4 regions of the Ruegeria sp. HKCCA5929 genome follow, and region 3 is predicted to be linked to each of the others. Evidence: riboswitches for the same ligand, from Rfam matches in the RefSeq annotation. Region 3 holds a riboswitch; each other region holds the start of a gene.
What was found. A riboswitch is a leader RNA that binds a small molecule or an ion and turns the genes downstream of it on or off. The one in region 3 is predicted to bind cobalamin.
Positions count from the first base shown of each region.

Region 1: linked by a shared signal. The riboswitch ahead of GOV90_RS09865 (DUF4198 domain-containing protein) and the one ahead of GOV90_RS13175 (DUF1636 domain-containing protein) in region 3 are both predicted to bind cobalamin.
Region 2: linked by a shared signal. The riboswitch ahead of GOV90_RS10655 (DUF1636 domain-containing protein) and the one ahead of GOV90_RS13175 (DUF1636 domain-containing protein) in region 3 are both predicted to bind cobalamin.
Region 4: linked by a shared signal. The riboswitch ahead of GOV90_RS06465 (hypothetical protein) and the one ahead of GOV90_RS13175 (DUF1636 domain-containing protein) in region 3 are both predicted to bind cobalamin.

Region 1 is NZ_WQGE01000003.1:216,700-221,175, forward strand. It holds gene cbiQ (cobalt ECF transporter T component CbiQ) at 1-514, opposite strand, end outside; gene GOV90_RS09855 (cobalt ABC transporter permease) at 514-1,092, opposite strand; gene cbiM (cobalt transporter CbiM) at 1,089-1,700, opposite strand; gene GOV90_RS09865 (DUF4198 domain-containing protein) at 1,706-2,491, opposite strand; cobalamin riboswitch at 2,620-2,823, opposite strand; gene GOV90_RS09870 (LacI family DNA-binding transcriptional regulator) at 3,041-4,198, shown strand; gene GOV90_RS09875 (ABC transporter substrate-binding protein) at 4,195-4,476, shown strand, end outside.
Region 2 is NZ_WQGE01000003.1:404,313-408,788, forward strand. It holds gene GOV90_RS21170 (ROK family protein) at 1-713, shown strand, start outside; gene GOV90_RS10645 (carbohydrate kinase) at 753-1,679, shown strand; gene GOV90_RS10650 (D-lyxose/D-mannose family sugar isomerase) at 1,695-2,360, shown strand; cobalamin riboswitch at 2,460-2,658, shown strand; gene GOV90_RS10655 (DUF1636 domain-containing protein) at 2,897-3,253, shown strand; gene GOV90_RS10660 (ABC transporter ATP-binding protein) at 3,250-4,026, shown strand; gene GOV90_RS10665 (ABC transporter substrate-binding protein) at 4,039-4,476, shown strand, end outside.
Region 3 is NZ_WQGE01000005.1:64,879-69,354, reverse strand. It holds gene GOV90_RS13185 (SLC13 family permease) at 1-49, shown strand, start outside; gene GOV90_RS13180 (NAD(P)-dependent oxidoreductase) at 129-1,085, opposite strand; cobalamin riboswitch at 1,232-1,449, shown strand; gene GOV90_RS13175 (DUF1636 domain-containing protein) at 1,543-1,917, shown strand; gene cobW (cobalamin biosynthesis protein CobW) at 1,919-2,974, shown strand; gene cobN (cobaltochelatase subunit CobN) at 2,978-4,476, shown strand, end outside.
Region 4 is NZ_WQGE01000002.1:352,079-356,554, forward strand. It holds gene GOV90_RS06450 (bifunctional 2',3'-cyclic-nucleotide 2'-phosphodiesterase/3'-nucleotidase) at 1-501, shown strand, start outside; RNA gene ffs (signal recognition particle sRNA small type) at 541-639, shown strand; gene GOV90_RS06460 (hypothetical protein) at 688-1,548, opposite strand; cobalamin riboswitch at 1,679-1,901, shown strand; gene GOV90_RS06465 (hypothetical protein) at 1,992-2,399, shown strand; gene GOV90_RS06470 (dual specificity protein phosphatase family protein) at 2,402-2,902, opposite strand; gene GOV90_RS06475 (DNA polymerase III subunit gamma/tau) at 3,075-4,476, shown strand, end outside.

The DNA of each region.
Region 1 (4,476 bases), on a different contig from region 3:
CTTCGCGCAAGACTTCGATATATCTGATGGTGAACATCAACAAATGCACAAGAGCATCTGGGCAGCGTAGTTTGTGCAAAGCATGACCCAGAGTGACGGGTTCCAACGTGCCGACCAGAACCATCAGGGTCAGGACCACGGCATTGGCTGTCAGAGCAATCTCAATAGCTTTCCACAGTCCCTGCCAACTGGCCGGATACCCAAACAGGGTGAACATCGCGTCACCGGGCATGGAAAAGGGCAAAAGTATCAACATGAAGATGATAAAGCTGTCCATCATGGCCATGCGTTTAAGTGTGCGGCGCACGGGTAGGCGAGACATCAATAGCAAGCCGATAGAGACCGCCAGAGCCACAATCAACGCGGGGATGCTGGATAGCGAAACCGTAACAACAGCAAAAAAGCACGTCATCACGATCCGCATCCGAGGGTCCAACTCTCCGATCACCCCGAAGGGTGCGCTGGCATCAGCCTCGGCCAGCGTCTTTGCCTGGGGTTCTAGAGCGTGAGCCATCAGGCGGCCATTTTCCGGCGTGCAGCGACATAAAAGCCGATGCCGAACAGACCGATGATGTAGCCGATCCCACCAAGAACGGTCTGCAAGTCGTTGTGTTCGCGATAGGCTGCAATCTCACGACGCAGAGGGCGGGTTTCGTCTCGCACCGCTTGGGCAATGGCCGCGCGCTCCTCGTCGGTTAATGACGCGACAGTCGTCGCGGTGTCGTTTGCGTTTTCAACCTGCGTAACAGGTTTTACAAGCTCGGCATCCACGCCCAAAATCTCAGCCACTTCCTCGGCGGGCATGGTGACCTCGGCAAGATGACCGGCGCCCAGATCTGCTTTGAAAGTGTGCGCGACAAGTTCGGTGGGGGTGTAGAGGAAGAAACCATCGGTATCTGTGACTGTTCGCCCCAGTTCAGCGCCATCGGGGCCGTAAACAACAACTTCTTGGTTTTCAGCCATGTCGCCGTTGGAAAAGCCCAATTCCCCTTCAATCGCGTCGCCTGCAGGAAAGACCCCTGCGATAACTTTATGGGCCAGCGCAGGAAGCGGGGTAAGCCATATCGCAACTGCAAAAATCAGATGCCTCATACGGGGGCCCCCCTAAAAAAGAGTTCAGGCTTGACCTTGCGGGTCAATAGAATAGCGAAACCGGTAAGTACCGCTTCGATTGCCATGACGGGAATATGTGCAAAAAAGACCAGTTTCGCGGCTGGTAGAAACGCGTCACCAGACAGAGCCAGAGAGACAGCGACAAGGGCCGTCGTGGCTGCAATCGAAAACGCGCCTCCGATCCCGCCCCAAATAGCGCCCTGTACAGGAGAGCCGCGTGCGATCAGACGGCCAAAGATCATCCATGTCAGCACTGCCGGAAGTGCGATGTTGACCGTGTTAATCCCAAGCACAGTCAAACCGCCAAAACCAAAAAACACGGCTTGAAGCAGCAAGCCAACAAACAGCGCAGGAAAAGCGGCCCAGCCGAGCAAAAGCCCGGCCAGACCGTTCAGTATCAAATGCACAGAGGACGGGCCGATCGGCACATGGATCAGCGAGGCTACAAAAAAGCTGGCCGACAGGACGCCCGCGGTGGGAATGCGGTCGAGGTCCAGCGATTTCAGCCCTATGGCAATGCCGCCAGCCGCTGCGATTGCGCCGCCGATCACAACTGGGTTCGAGAGGGCTCCGTCCACGATGTGCATAGGGGTTACTCCAGATCCCAGGCGCGGATCCAGATCACAGCATCCTGGCTCAGTTCTTTGCCTTCATATTCGGTTTTTGGGCCCGAACCCAAAGCAGCAAAACCCCAGTAACCCGCTTTCGGTACACCAAAGGTGAAATAGCCGTTCTCATCTGAAATCGCGACCAATGCGCCGCCCGGCAGTGGGGATGCTGTGGCGTCTTTGGCACCGTTTCCCGCCAGATCGGGCTCGGCTGCCATGTATTCGATTTCGATCTCAGCACCGGCAACCGGTTCGCCTTCGCTCAGTACACGGCCGGTGAAGGTGGAACCTGCAATGACGTTATAGGGCTTGTTCAACGGCAGAATTTCGGTCGCCAGACCTTGCGGTTGATCCCAGTCGGTGGGCAGTTCATTGCGGTTCAGGTAAGCCTTAGTGATCTGCTGGATATAGATATCCTCGGATTCTTCGTAGTAAGGCGCAGGTACCGTCACCAGCACATAGTCGCCGGAACGTTTCACCGGGACCGAACCGAGAAAGGCTTTGGCGCTGTTCTCGGGGCCTTCGAATGTGGTTTCTTCCAATGTACCCAACAGATCGGTCTTTTCGCCGTTGTGGATCACATAGAATTCTTCTGGCTTTTCCAGGGTCATCACGTGCCCGGCTTCAAACGGATGCCAGAAGACCAACTTGACAGGAACCTCCCCGGGACGCTCGATCATGGTATCCTCGGTGTATTCCAGCAGGAAATGAGCCTGCGCCAGCGCGGGCAGCGCCGCACTAGCGGCCGCGGCCAACAAAAAGTGTTTCACAAATACGTCCTTCTCACGTCGCGCCTTCCCCGGCACGCATAGGTTTTTGACATTGGGGAATGCGAAACTATTTGCCCCATCGGGCAAACAGATCCGGCGCACACCCCGTCGCCGATGATGAGCACCCTTTCCGAGGGCGCATGTTCGGCAGGTCTCCTGACTTGCGGGTCTTAACGCTCAACTGGCCTTCCCGGGTGTAACCCAGTGGCGTAATCAGTCTCGCTCGCCGCTTACAGTTGCGGGGGCAGTTGCAGATTTGGCCAAGAACGTGCCGCACTGCATTCCCTATTGCCTCCGGGTGACTCCCCGGAACCGAACATGGCGCGTTGATGACAGAAAAACTTGAGCACGGTCAACTCCCGATTGCGGCATTGGAAGGGTCATCTGCGAATTCCGGAGGTGTTCCGCTTTAATCTCATCGGCTGCGGTGATGTCTAAGTGTTGGTGTTGTGACCTGTTCGTTGATTGGGAGTGATTGTCCGTCGCGGGGTGCTGGAATTAATTTTTTGATTGCCGAAACCGGTTTCGGAACAGTTAAATGAAAGAATGATGGCGAATCCCGAATTGCAACAGCGACAAATCCGGTCCCAGCGCGCCGCGTCCGGTGGGCGGGTGAAGCTTGACGAATTGGCACATCACCTTGGTCTTTCGAAAAGCACCGTGTCGCGTGCATTGAACGGGTATTCCGACATCTCAGAATCAACGCGAAAGCGTGTTGAGGTGACGGCGCGCAAGATGGGGTATCGCCCGCTCAGCCATGCTCAGGCTATTCGAACGGGGCGCGTGCGTGCCATTGCCATGGTCATCAACAGTGAAGAACCGGACCGGCACAATCCGTTTTTTCAGGACTTTCTGGCAGGGGCTTGTGAAGCTGCAAGTGCGTCTGACTGGACGATGACAATTTCGACCGCGAAGTCGAAGCAGGACATGTTAAATGTTTTGGGCCGTTTGGTCGAAGAACGAAAGGCCGATGGATTTATCCTGCCACGCACCGAAGTAGATGACGCGCGAGTTGGGTACCTCAGCGACCTGCAGGTGCCTTTCATCCTTTATGGTCGGACAGGATATGGTCGAACCGGCTATCAGGACGACACATCGTGGTTTGATATTTCCGGTGAAAAAGCCATGAGCGGCGCGGTCGAACGTCTGGTCCGTTTTGGTCACAGCCGTATCGGGTTTGTCGGCAGTGATCCAAAGTTCAACTACAGCCACCTGCGTCGCGATGGTTATGTCGATGGGCTTAGGGCTGCAGGATTGCCAGTCGATCCCGAATTGATCCGAGAAGGCGCGCGCACCCGCGAAGAAGGGGCCGCTGAAGCGCGCGCTTTATTGCGTCTTCCTGTCCCGCCGACCGCGATTGTATTTGCGACGGATCAGGCCGCATTGGGAAGCTACTCTGTCTGTGCAGAATTTGGCCTTGAGATCGGACGCGATGTCTCGGTTCTTGGATATGACGGGGTCCCGGAATGCCAATACGCCAGCCCCGGGCTGACGACGTTCAGCGTCGACTCCAAACGGGCGGGTGAACGCCTTGCTACGATGTTGATACTTCAGACCCGAGGGGAAGAGCCCGCAACTTTGCGCGAGCTCAGCCAGGCGGTGCTGATCGAACGCGACTCTGACGGGCCGCCACTGCTGACGTCGAACGAGTTGGCGAAAAAAATCAAACAATCCATGGAAGACAATCGGGGAGGAAACCGACCATGAAACTTACACCAAAAGCAGCCAAGCTGATGCTCGGCTCTTCGTTGGCACTGGCGCTGATGGCCATGTCGGTACAGGCGGACACGATCCGTTTCTGGACGACCGAGGAACAGCCGGAGCGTCTGGCGAAACAGCAGGAAATGGCTGACCAGTTCAAAGCTGAGACCGGTACAACCGTTGAGGTGATACCTGTCACAGAAACGGATTTGGGCACCCGCGCAACCGCAGCCTTTGCCGCAGGTGACTTGCCAGATGTGGTCTACCACCCGTTGCAGTACGCC
Region 2 (4,476 bases), on a different contig from region 3:
GGGCGGAACATACTTTTGTTATCAATGATTTTACGGCCGCGGCATGGTCAGTTGCTGACGTCACACAGAACGAAGTTTCGGTTTTGCAAGGTCAGGCGAAACCACCAGCAGGCACGCGTTTGGTGGTTGGCCCCGGCACCGGACTTGGCGTCGGAGCATTGCTTTTTTCCGAAGGTCACTATCACACAGTTTCCGGCGAAGGTGGGCATGTTGGGCTGTACCCGCGTCACCGGGACGAGGTCGACGTCTTTGAAGCCGCCCGTCACATTGCTCCTGACTGTTTCTTTGGCGACAGCCTTGCTTTGGAAGCAGAGATGTTTCTGAGCGGAACTGGCCTTCCTATCCTGTATCAGGCCGTTGGGCTGGCAGCGGGCACCGGGCGGTCATCGTTTCGTTCGGCCAAAGACATTTTGACGGAAGCCCGCGATGCTTCGGACCCCATCGCAGTCAAAACTGCGCAGATGTTCACAACGCATCTGGGCGCGCTTATGGGTGATATGGCTGTCACGCTTATGCCTGCTGGTGGAGTGTTTCTTGTCGGCGGGGTCGCCGAGAAAAACCGCTGGCTGTTTGATCAGGACTTCAAGGACGCATTCAATGGCGGCGGGCGGTTCAGCGAGCTTCGTAAATCCTTGAACCTTTACGTCTCAGAACAGGCCGAGTTCGGCATCATCGGGGCGAACAATTTTTGCAAAAACGCACTAAAGCGATGAACGACTTTTGCGCTTGAGGCTCTGGGAGAGGACGTTGGAATGATCCTGTGCTGTGGGGAAGCCCTGATTGACATGATTGCCGAGCCGACAGTGTCCGGCGCGCACGGCTTTGTGCCCCATACGGGTGGCGCGATCCTGAATACCGCTGTTGCCATGGGGCGCTTGGGTGAGTCCGTGGGGATGTTGACCGGTGTTTCTACGGATATGTTTGGTCAGCAACTGATCAACGCGTTAAAGGCCAGCCACGTTGACGTTTCGCATGTAATTGTCTCGGATCGTCCCACTACACTTGCGTTTGTACAACTTGAAGATGGGCACGCAACCTACAGTTTCGTTGATGAAAACACGGCTGGCCGTATGTTGGCACCCGAAGATATGCCAGACCAACTCCCTGCCATCTCGGCATTGTATCTTGGGGGTATAAGCTTGGCGTGTGAGCCATGTGCAGATGCTTATGCATCTTTGCTGGCTCAACACGGAAACGACCGCCCTGTCATGTTGGATCCCAACATTCGTCCGAGTTTTATTCAGGATCAAACCCGATTTCGAACGCGTTTGAACCGCATGATCGCGCAATCCGATATCGTCAAAGTGTCGGACGAGGATCTGGACTGGATCATTCCCGGTGCGGAACCCGAAGCAGCCAAAGCAGCCTTGTTGTTGCAAGCCGGTCCATCAGCCCTGATTGTGACCCGGGGCGGCGACGGCGCGAACGGGTATCTGGCGGATGGATCGCAAGTGACGGTGCCGGTAAAACCGGTGCAGGTCGTGGACACGATCGGTGCGGGGGACACGTTCAATGCAGGTGTGCTCACTGGTCTCAGCCGCGCCGGGCATCTGACAAAACCCGCTGTACGCAACTTAACTTCTAGCGCTTTGCACGCGGCCATGGAACTGGGCGCCGAAGTTGCCGCTGTAACCGTATCTCGCGCCGGGGCGGAACCCCCCTGGGCTCATGAGCTATAATTCTTGGAAAAACCAATGAAACGATCTGACATAAATCGCATCAAATCCGAAGCGCAGGCGTTCATCCAGTCCTTTGGCGCTGTACTGCCGCCTTTTGCAGATTGGTCGCCCGAACAGATGCGCAGCCCAGTGGCGCACACGGTCCGCAGCCGCGGGTTGGGGTGGGACATCACCGACTACGCTCAGGGCCGGTTCGATGAACTGGGCCTGTTTCTTTTCACGCTGCGCAACGGCGAAGTGAATGATTTGCAGTCTGGGCGCGGGATGCTTTACGCAGAAAAATTGCTGATTTCGAAAGACAAACAACTGTCTCCGATGCATCGCCACATCATCAAGGCAGAGGACATCATCAACCGTGGCGGCGGCGATCTGGTGATGGAGATCTATGCATCGGACCCAGAAGGTGGCATCGACCGGCATACGCCTGTCACAGTGCCCAGCGATGCCTGCCCTGTTACGTTGCAACCAGGTGAGCATCTACGCCTGAAACCAGGGCAAAGCGTAACCCTGATGCCCGGAGTTTGGCACGCGTTCTGGGCCGAGCACGGTGATTGCCTTATCGGCGAGGTTTCGACTGTGAATGATGATCGAACGGATAATGTGTTCGAAGATCCGATCCCTCGATTTTCAAAGATCGAGGAAGATGCCGCGCCAGATTTCCTATTGGTTTCCGACTACTGAGGTAGACCGGGTTGACAATAACAGACAGACAACTGGGCTGAGCCCAAGTGATTTCGTCAAACGCCACTCATTCTCTTGCTTGACAAGCCCAGCACCACGAGACTAGCTGAGCGGGATGGTTCCGTAAGGGATGAAAATGGGAATACGGTGCGGCACAGTTTTTTGCCAAGTCCGTGACTGCCCCCGCAACTGTAAGCGGAGAGCGACGCCATTACGCCACTGACACCGAAAGGGTTGGGAAGGTGGGCCGAGCCTTGACCCGCAAGTCAGGAGACCTGCCATCCGATGTTCAACCAACCCGGGGCGGGGCGTCCTGGAAGGAGGCTTTGATGGCACGTTTTTCGCGTGTTTACATTGGTAGCACCTTCTGTCCGCGCTTGGTTTCAAGCGGAGCGGACAGTGTTAAAGGTGACTGACAGAAGTAAGCTCTTCTTCAATACCTACTGCGCTGAGGCATCCTGCTTTGCCGTTAATTCAGAGACACGTAACGTTATAACATTGCATCTCAGTCCAACCCGCAGTAAGCGCTACAAGTAATGACGAAAACCGCTGATCATTTCATTCTTGTGTGCGCGACCTGCACAGGTGCCATGTCCACCGATCAAGTGACTGGCGCACTGGCGCAAACATTGCCCGAAGGATTTGCAATTCGAACAGTTGATTGCATGGCAGGTTGTTCCCGACCAACCACCATTGGCCTTCAGGCACCGGGCAAGGCGCAGTATCTGTTTGGAGACATCGACACGGAACTGGATCTGGACGCAGTGGCGGAATTCGCCGGACAATACCGCCTTAGTTCCGATGGCTGGACAAGTGCAACCGAACGCCCGCCCGCGTTATTCACCAAGACCTTGTCCCGAATACCGGCCCTTCCAACGGAGAGGGTGTCATGAGTTTTCTGTCGGTCGAGGGTCTCGAATATTACGCTTTGAACGGCGATGTCCTTTTGCAGGACGTGTCCTTCGGCTTGGAGGAGGGCTCGATTCTGGCAATTGCGGGACCGAATGGCGCGGGAAAAACAACACTGCTCAAGTTGCTTTGCGGAATAGAACGTATTGCTCTGGGTGATGTGCTTATAAGAGGCAAAAGCTTGCGCACCCTGTCCGCGCATGAGCGTGCCCGAACCATCGCGGTCGTAGGCCAGCAAGAAATGCCAGACGGCCGGTTGCGTTTGCGAGACTATGTTGCGCTTGGGCAAATCCCGATTCAGGCGGATAAATCGGCAACCGAGCATAAGGTAGATCTTGATCGAGTTCTGGAAACAACCGGATTGTCTCATCTTTCCCGCAAGCCGATGAGCCAGCTATCGGGTGGCGAGCGACAGCGCGCTCATATCGCGCGCGCTTTGGCACAAAACCCATCCTTGTTGTTTCTGGACGAGCCGACCAATCACCTGGATCCAGACGCCAAGGGGCACATGTTGTCCTTGGTGGCCGAGCTGGGCGTCACGGTGGTCATGATCGTCCACGATCTGGTCATGATCCCGGAATTCGCCACGCATGTGGCTTTGATGAAATCCACACGCCTGACGGGCTATGGCCCGGTCAGCGACGTGCTGACCTCAGAACGTGTCCGCGACACCTTTGGTGTGGATTATCTATGCTTTCAGCATGAAGGCCGCATGATCCCTGCGCTGGATATCCGAAAAAGAAAACTGTCATCATAACAGGAGCTTACAATGATGCAGAAACTTTGGCCTGTGGCTCTGTTCACTGGCCTGGCAAGCGGCGCGGTCGCAGAAGCCATCACAGTGGACAATTGCGGCGAACCGCTGGTTTTTGAAACCGCGCCCGAGCGGATCGTTGTCCACGACATGAACATGACCGACATGGCCTTCGCATTGGGTCTGCAAGACAAGATCGTGGGCCTGACCGGCATCACGGGCTGGTACAAGACAAGCCCTGATTTTGATGCACAGCGCGGTGATATACCAGAGCTTGCACCAAAATACCCTACTGTTGAGAACCTCATCGCAGTAGAACCCGACATGTTCTTTGCAGGGTGGTATTACGGTATGCAGCCGGGTGGCGAGGTTACTCCGGACACCCTTTCGCCCTTCGGCATCAAGACCATGGTTCTGACCGAAAGCTGCGTACATCTGAACAAAGATCGGCCA
Region 3 (4,476 bases):
CGCGCTGTTCCTTGTCGTTTCATTGGTGATGATCAACGTTATGTACTAGCGCGGCAATCGGGGCCGGATTTCTGGGCTGGCCCACCCCGATTGCCGATTAGTTTTGTTGGAAAGGTTAGCTTGAACCTCTACGCCGAGCCCCGGCCTTGCGGGACAACCTCATACCCCGGCTCTTCCGGTTCATCATCTTCCATCTCCGGCGGGAAACCGGGGGCTGTGATGTCCAAACCAGTCGCCTCTTCCAGACGTTTGATGATATTCGGCGACAGCTCGCGATCGCCATACCGGGCAATGCCATCTTCAAAAATCTTGATCATGACCGGATTCATTTCCAGAGGCACCCCGGCGCGGTCCGCTACCTCTTGAAACAGACCAATGTCCTTTTTCACCAAGTCCATAGTGAAGGAGATGTCGCGCGAACCATTCAGTATGACCTGACTTTCCGTTTCATGCACAAAGGACGTACCGGACGAGATTTTTATCGCCTCATATGTCGTGTTGAGATCCATGCCCGCCGCCTTTGCCGTGACCAGCGCTTCGGCGCAGGTGATCAGGTTGGCTGTGGCCAGATAGTTGGTCAGCACCTTCAAAACCGAGGCAGAGCCCAATTCACCCGTGTGCAAAACACGCCGTCCCATGGTGGTCAGAAACGGCAGAATCCGCTCAAAAGTCGCACGGTCACATCCCGCGAAGATCGAGATATTGCCGGTGGCCGCCCGATGGCACCCGCCCGAAACCGGGCAGTCCACCGCCGCACCGCCGCGTTCGATCACCTCGGCCCCCAAACGCTTGACCTCGGCCTCATCGGTTGTCGACATCTCCATCCAGATCTTGCCGGGGCCCACTTCAGGCAGCATCTCTTGCATGACCGCATCTGATGCCGCAGGCGATGGCAAGCAGGTGATGACCGCATCGCAATCGCGCATCAACTGTGCCGGGCCTTCTGCCGCCTTTGCACCGCGGGCGACGAACTCGGCCACCAGATCCGTGTTCAGATCGTGCACCGTCAGATCAATCCCGTTTCGCAGCAAGGAACCCGAAAGCTTGCCGCCAACGTTTCCCAACCCGATGAATCCTACTTTCATATGTCGCCTCTCCCTGCTGGCTTGTACCCGTCATGCGATCACGGATTTATCTGACCATTCATGCCGCCCAACGACAACCACAGGTCGCTTTTCACACCCGCCCCCTGATGTTACGCGCAACGCGCTTGACAAGCGGGCCAGCGGTGCCGCATGACCCATTCGTTGGTGTCGGCAAGAGCCGATGAAAAGGGAATGCGTCAACGGATCTTCCGCCAAACGCAGCCGCCCCCGCGACCGTGACCGGAGAGGGTGCCCAATGCCACTGGCCTAGGCCGGGAAGGCGGGACATCCGACAGAGGACCCTGACGTACCGGCCCTCTGACATCCTCAAGCCGGGAGACCTGCCAGCACCCGAAGTTGAAACCGGGCGGGGTGTTCCGGTATCGGGTCCATGTTGCAACACGTGGCCCGCTTGAAACCCCGTCCCCCGCGAAGAGGATTTGGGGGGATGAGAGACATGACTGAGACCACACCGGTCGAGCTGCTGGTCTGCACGACCTGCCGCCGCGGGCTGCCTATCGAAGACGATGCGCAACGCCCCGGCACATTGCTGCACCAGGCCTTGGAACAAGCCGAACTGCCTGAAGGCATCACCCTGAAACCTGTCGAATGCCTTTCGAACTGCGATCAGGGCTGTTCTATCGTGCTGCGCGGTGGCCCCGATCGCTGGACCTTCGTTTACGAAAACCTGAACGAAGTGGACCATGTCGATGTAATCGTCGACGGCGCAACCAAGTATCTGGCCACCGAAGATGGCCTGGTGAAATGGCGCGAGCGCCCTGAACATTTCCGCAAAAACTGCGCTTCGCGCATTCCCCCGATTGGAGCCTGACATGTCGAATCTCGAAAAACTTCCCGTCACCGTGATCACCGGCTTTCTGGGCTCGGGAAAAACAACGCTGGTCAAACACCTGATGCAGAACCCGCAGGGCAAACGTCTGGCTGTTGTCGTCAACGAGTTTGGCGATGTGGGCGTGGATGGCGACATCCTGAAATCCTGCGCCATCCCGGATTGCCCTGCGGAAAACATCATGGAGCTGGCAAACGGTTGCATCTGCTGCACCGTGGCCGACGACTTCATCCCAACCATCGAAGCCCTGATGGCGCTGGAGCCGCGCCCCGAGCACATCCTGATCGAAACCTCTGGCCTCGCCCTGCCCAAGCCGCTGCTGAAAGCGTTCGACTGGCCGGATATCCGCTCAAAGATCACTGTCGATGGCGTGATCGCTCTGGCCGATGCCGAGGCCGTCGCCGCCGGTCGCTTTGCCCCGAATGTCGAAGCTGTCGATGCCCAACGCCTCGCCGACGACTCGATCGATCACGAAACGCCCCTGTCCGAGGTGTTTGAGGATCAGATCTCTTGCGCCGACATCATCCTGTTGACCAAGCCTGATCTTGCAGGACCCGAAGGTGTGGCCAAGGCCAAGGAAGTCATCGCCTCCGAAGCACCGCGCCCCCTGCCTGTTGTCGAAGTCGCCGAGGGCGTTGTGGATGTCCGCGTTGTACTGGGTCTGGAAGCCGCAGCCGAAGACGACATGGATGCACGTCCGTCGCACCACGACGGTCATCACGATCACGAACATGACGATTTCGAAAGCATCATCGTCGAGTTGCCGGAACAAACCGATCCAGCCGATCTGGTCGCCAAGATCGAACGTCTGGCGACCGAGCTGAACATCCTGCGGGTCAAAGGTTATGCGGCAGTACAGGGCAAACCCATGCGCCTGCTGGTTCAGGCTGTGGGCACACGCGTCCGTCACCAATATGACCGCCCATGGGGACCAGAGGAAGAGCGCCGTTCGCGTCTGGTTGTTATCGCCGAGCATGACGACATCAAAGAGGCCGAAATCCACGCGATCCTCGCGGGCGTCACCGAGGCTGCCGAGTAAACCATGCACGTCGTCTTCCGCGAAAGCCACGGGCTCGAGGAAACCGAGACCCCAACCGATCTGGGCCAAAGCCCGGCGGATCTGGTTGTTTTGTCCTTCTCGGACAGCGACCTCGGCGCTTTCGCGGCGGGCTGGCATCGTGGCGGCGGAACCGAGGGTCGAATGCCAACGCTTCGACTGGCCAATTTGACCGCTCTCAAACACCCTCTGTCCGTCGACACTTATGTCGAGCAGACGTTGGACGGCGCCAAGGGCATTCTGATCCGCCTGATCGGCGGCGTGCCTTACTGGTCCTACGGCTTGCAACAGGTTCTGGCGCTGGCGCAGGCCAAGGGTATCGCGCTTGCCATTCTGCCCGCGGATGGGCGCGAAGATACGCGGCTGGATGACTATTCCACCCTGCCCGTTTCAACGCTACGCCGTTTGGCCCATCTGTGCGACACCGGTGGCGAGGTCGCGGCGCAAGCGGCATTGGCCCAGATGGCCTTGGCAGCCGGGCTTTATGCCGGGCCGGTGATGGGCGCAAAGACCCTGCCTGAATGCGGCGCATGGTGCCCGGATCGTGGTGTAATCCCAACGGATACCGCGTTCGAAGGCGACGCAAAACGTATCGTCGTCACGTTTTACCGCGCCTACCTGACGTCGGCCGACACTGCCCCAGTCGCAGCTCTGATCCGCAGCTTGCGTGCGCGCGGATTTGCGGCAGTGGGCCTGTTCGCGCCTTCGCTCAAAGCGCCAACTGCTGCCGATTGGTTGCGCGAGACGCTTGGGGCGTTGACCCCCGCTGCCATCATCAACGCAACGTCCTTTTCGGGCAAAGGCGCGTCGGGCACGTCTCCGCTGGATGCCGCCAATGTGCCGGTGTTTCAGGTCGCTCTGGCCACCTCGCGCCGCAAAGCCTGGGCTGAGGCGGAACGCGGTCTCTCACCTGCCGACCTTGTCATGCATGTTGTCTTGCCCGAGGTAGACGGGCGGATTTCGGCGGGCATCGCTTCATTCAAGGAACCGGGTAAACGCGATCCTCATCTGGAATACTCCCGCTTTGCCCACCGGGCCGAGGCCGAACGGATCGAAGCCATTATCGATCGGGTGTCAGGCTGGCTGCGCCTGAACGACAAACCGAAGGCGGATCAGATCCCGGCGTTGGTGCTGTCGACCTATCCCGGCAAAGACTGGCAGATGGCCCATGCGGTGGGTCTGGACGCGCTGGCATCCGCCGAGGCGATGCTGTCCGATCTCCAGAACGAAGGCTATGACACCGCGTCAGCAGAACCGATTACTGAAACACTGTTGGACGCTCGGATTTCATGGCCGCTGGACGAGTACTTGCAAGCGCTGACCGATCTGCCCGAGCAATTGCAAGCCGACCTTCAAACGGTTTGGGGCAAATGCGAAGACGATCCGGCCTTTGCAGATGGCGCGTTCCACTTCACAGCACTGCGCCGGGGCCAAGCTCTGGTCGCGTTGCAACCCGAACGCGGTACACCGGAACTGCGCGATGA
Region 4 (4,476 bases), on a different contig from region 3:
GATACAGAAGCGGACTTAGTAAACCCCGAACGTGCCGGTTACAATTTTGATGTCATCTTCGGCCTGTCCTATCAAATCGATCCATCGCAACCTGCGCGCTTCGACAGTGATGGTCGGTTGGTCGATCTTGACAACAGACGAATTCGCAATCTGACATTCGGTGGCCAACCTGTTCAACCTGCGCAAAGATTTGTCTTGGCCAGCAACAACTACCGCGCCAGCGGAGGCGGACATTTTCCTGCCGCCTCTGCGGCCCAACGCATCAACCTACCACCGCTCGACATCAAGGAACTGACGCGGGATTACCTGTCTCGTCGCCTTCCGCCCGACCCAATAGCGCGGCACCCCTATCCGTTTACACTGACAGCTCAAACGGGCGTAAATGCCTTGCTTCGAACAGGTCCCGGTGCCCTTGAACACATGGATGAGCTGCGCATGTTCAACGCCCAATTGCTAAGTCCTGATGAAGCCGGGTTCGAGCGGATCCGTCTGACGTTCTGACGGGTTGTCTTTTGCCCTCGCCTTCCCTATATCCAGAGTCGAGAGGTTGGCGCGGGCGAGCGCCTCGCCAACCTGGTCAGGTCCGGAAGGAAGCAGCCACAACGAGCCCCGCTTGGGTCGATGTCCAACCTCTCACTTTCCCCTCACATACCTAATGGGTGATACGCGGTCTCACCCAAAACGTGTTCAGATGTCGACAAAGCGTGGCCAAAGGGCCGCGTTACGACGGGCAAAAGCCCCAATATGCCCAACTTCAGATAACCCAAATTCAGCAGGTTTCAGCAGATGTCGTTTGGCCTTGGGGCCATAGAGATCGGCAAGCCGCCATACCGCCTCGGGTGGGACCATCTGGTCATCTTCAAAAGTAAACAGATCCACCGGTTTTTCAGTTTCTGTCCAACGCGCATCAGGCAACCCGGCTCCGATCTCGGGCATGTAACTCGAAGGAGCGGTGCACCATTTACGCCATTGCCAGTAGACCGATGCCGGCAAATCCGCACCAAAACCGATTGCCTTTCCGGGCAAGTACCCAAGCGCTTTGACCAGCAATGGGGCGTGCCCATACCAGAACACCCCGGCCAATCCACGGTAGGGCCATGGGTGATCGTTCAGGGTCACAAGCCCAGAACACACACAAATCATCCGGTCGATTTTGTCGATATCGGGCTGTACGGGTCCCAGCATGGCACCTACAGAATGACCAATCGTCCATTGTTGTGCACCGGGAAAACGCCTGCGCATTTCCGCCCGCGCCGCCGGCATATCGATCAAGGCCCAATCGGCCATTGTCGCACGTGCATCCTTCATGCGGCCGGTCAAAGAGTGCCCGAAGTCCCGGTAATCATAGGTTAGGCACGCCATGCCGCGCTCAGCGGCCAGCCAACGTGCGAAGTGGCGATAATAGTCGCGTGGCACGCCTGTGGCACTGTTCAGCACAACCACTGTGCCGGGTTCCGACAACGGTCGGTACAAGCGCGCTGAAAGGGTTGATGACCCGGACGGAAAGAGGAACTCTTCGGTTAAAACCGTCTGTTCTGTATCCAACATGATCCCTGACCCTGCGCCGAAGACAAAGTTTCTTACTTCAATAATTGAAACTCTACGCGGGAAGTTTTTACCCATCCAGCATGACCAAACGTCGGGGACAAAGATCCGCTTGACTCGGAACCGGATCAGACGCTAGCGATTGTGTGATGGTTCCTGTCCCCCACAAGGGGTCGGGATGAAAAGGGAACACGGTGCGGTTCCGTCTGGTCATCCGGACGCTAACCAATGCCGCGACTGCCCCCGCAACTGTAAGCGTTGAGCAATGCCGAAACGCCACTGGCCCCGAGGGCTGGGAAGGTCGGCAAAGCCATGACCCGCAAGTCAGGAGACCTGCCATCGAAACTGAAACCGAAACTCGGGCGGGGTGTCCGGGCAGGTCCTGACTGCACTTCGCTGTCCCACCTGACCCGATCCTTCTGTCCACCACGCGCGGAGGGCGCAGGATGATCTGGAAGACAAAGACGCATGAATACAGCGCAACGGTATGTCAGCGGACGGGCAAAACCTGCCCCGCCCTGGCGCGGCTGGCGCGCTCGATCTCCGAGGCCATGACACAAGCTTCGGCTGCCACAGGCGACGACTTCGAGTTTGACGGTAGTAGTGAACTTTCACATTGCACGAAAGGGTGTCAGGCAATTTTCCAGGCACAATCAGACAGTGTTCGCGTGTTTTGTGACACGCAACCCGACGCAGCAATTGAAGACCTGAACCTCTATGCTGATCTGATTTTTGGAAACACGTTCCGCACCCTGCCATCTGGCATCATTGCAAACCCACCATGCGCGATGATCGAGGTTGCAACGCTACGGCCCCGGAAAACCGTACACGCACCCGAACAGCTTTCGGCCTGAGGTCACACCACCTGCGCCGGGGAAACCCGGGCCGCCCAAGCCAGCTGCGCGTCTGTTTCCACAGCACAGGGGCGCAGCGACCGCAGACGCTCCAGCGCCTTGTCAGCCCGTTCGCCGCACTCGACCATCAGACGCAGGACAACCATCCCCGACCTGCCACAGCCGCCCCGACAATGCACCAGCACTCGGCCTCCTCCAGCCAGGGCATGCCGGGCGGCGGCGCTAACTTCTGGCCACGCCTCTTCAACCGCCGCCGTTGGTGCGCCAAAGTCTTCGATCGGCAGATGCACCCACCGGCTGGCGCGGCTTTGAATATCGCTGCCAAAATCCTGCGCCCCGTGCTGAAGCATCTCGACATCCGTTGTCATTGAAATGACAATCCCCGGCTTCCACGCGGCAATCGTATCCAGATCCGTCTCATAGTCCCCGCCATGTCCGGGTATAGACGTCAGGGCCAGCGTTCCTCCTGCGACTTGCAGGGCATAGATAACCAGCTGCGACATGAACGTGTGTCCTCCACCAGGAACTCTTTACAAAAATGAGTCTTAAATTTTGTTGGAACAGCTTAGTGCGAATCCGGTCGGAATCTAAATCAAAAATCATCGCGCCGCGCAGTGGACGCGGAAGGCAGCGGCCACTACGCTGAGCCGAAGCACCGAATCCGACCGAGAAAACATGACCGACACGCCCAGCCCCGCCTATCAGGTTCTCGCCCGCAAATATCGCCCGGAAACCTTTGCCGATCTGGTGGGTCAGGATGCCATGGTACGCACCCTGAAAAACGCATTCGAAGCGGACCGGATTGCGCAGGCTTTCATCATGACCGGCATTCGCGGCACCGGCAAAACCACCACCGCGCGGATCATCGCCAAGGGTATGAACTGCATCGGCCCCGACGGCAATGGCGGCCCGACGACCGAGCCTTGCGGGCAATGCGAACATTGCGTGGCGATCATGGAAGGCCGCCATGTCGATGTGATGGAGATGGACGCCGCCAGCCGGACCGGTGTGAATGACATTCGCGAAATAATCGACAGTGTCCGCTATCGCGCCGCCAGCGCGCGTTACAAGATCTACATCATCGACGAGGTCCACATGCTCTCGACCAGCGCTTTCAACGCGCTGCTCAAGACGCTCGAGGAACCGCCTGAACATGTGAAGTTTATCTTCGCAACAACCGAAATCCGCAAAGTGCCGGTCACGGTTCTGTCCCGCTGTCAGCGCTTTGATCTGCGCCGGATCGAGCCCGAAGATATGATCGGGCTTCTGCAAAAGATCGCAACCGCCGAAGATGCCCAAATCGCCGATGACGCGCTGGCGCTGATCACACGTGCCGCGGAAGGATCGGCACGGGATGCAACCTCGCTGCTGGATCAGGCGATTTCGCACGGGGCGGGTGAAACCACTGCCGAGCAGGTCCGCGCAATGCTGGGCCTTGCGGACCGTGGCCGCGTTCTGGACCTGATGGACATGATCCTGCGGGGCGACGCAGCGGGTGCGCTGACGGAACTCAGCGGGCAATACGCTGAGGGCGCAGACCCTCTGGCCGTCTTACGCGATTTGGCCGAAATCACCCATTGGGTGTCCGTCGTCAAAATTACGCCCGACGCCGCCGAAGACCCAACCGTTTCGCCTGACGAACGGAGCCGTGGCCAGCACATGGCAGAGGCCTTGCCGATGCGCGTTTTGACCCGGATGTGGCAGATGTTGCTGAAAGCGCTCGAAGAAGTCTCGGCCGCGCCCAATGCCATGATGGCCGCTGAGATGGCCGTTATCCGCCTGACCCATGTTGCTGATCTGCCCAGCCCTGAAGAACTGATCAAACGGCTGCAGGACACTCCAACGCCTCCAACTGGTGGGCCGAATGGCGGAGTATCAGCCCCCCAGCAGGGTGCAACACCCGCGCGGGCCAGCGCGGCCCCGGCACCTTCCTACGTTTCGACCCCTCGCGGCCCAAGCGGCGCGCCAGTTGCTGCATTGGCTCAGGATGTGCAGACGGCTCTCGCCCGGTTCCCGACTTTTGATCACGTTGTCGAACTGATCCGCGCCAACCGCGACGTAAAACTGCTGGTCGAAG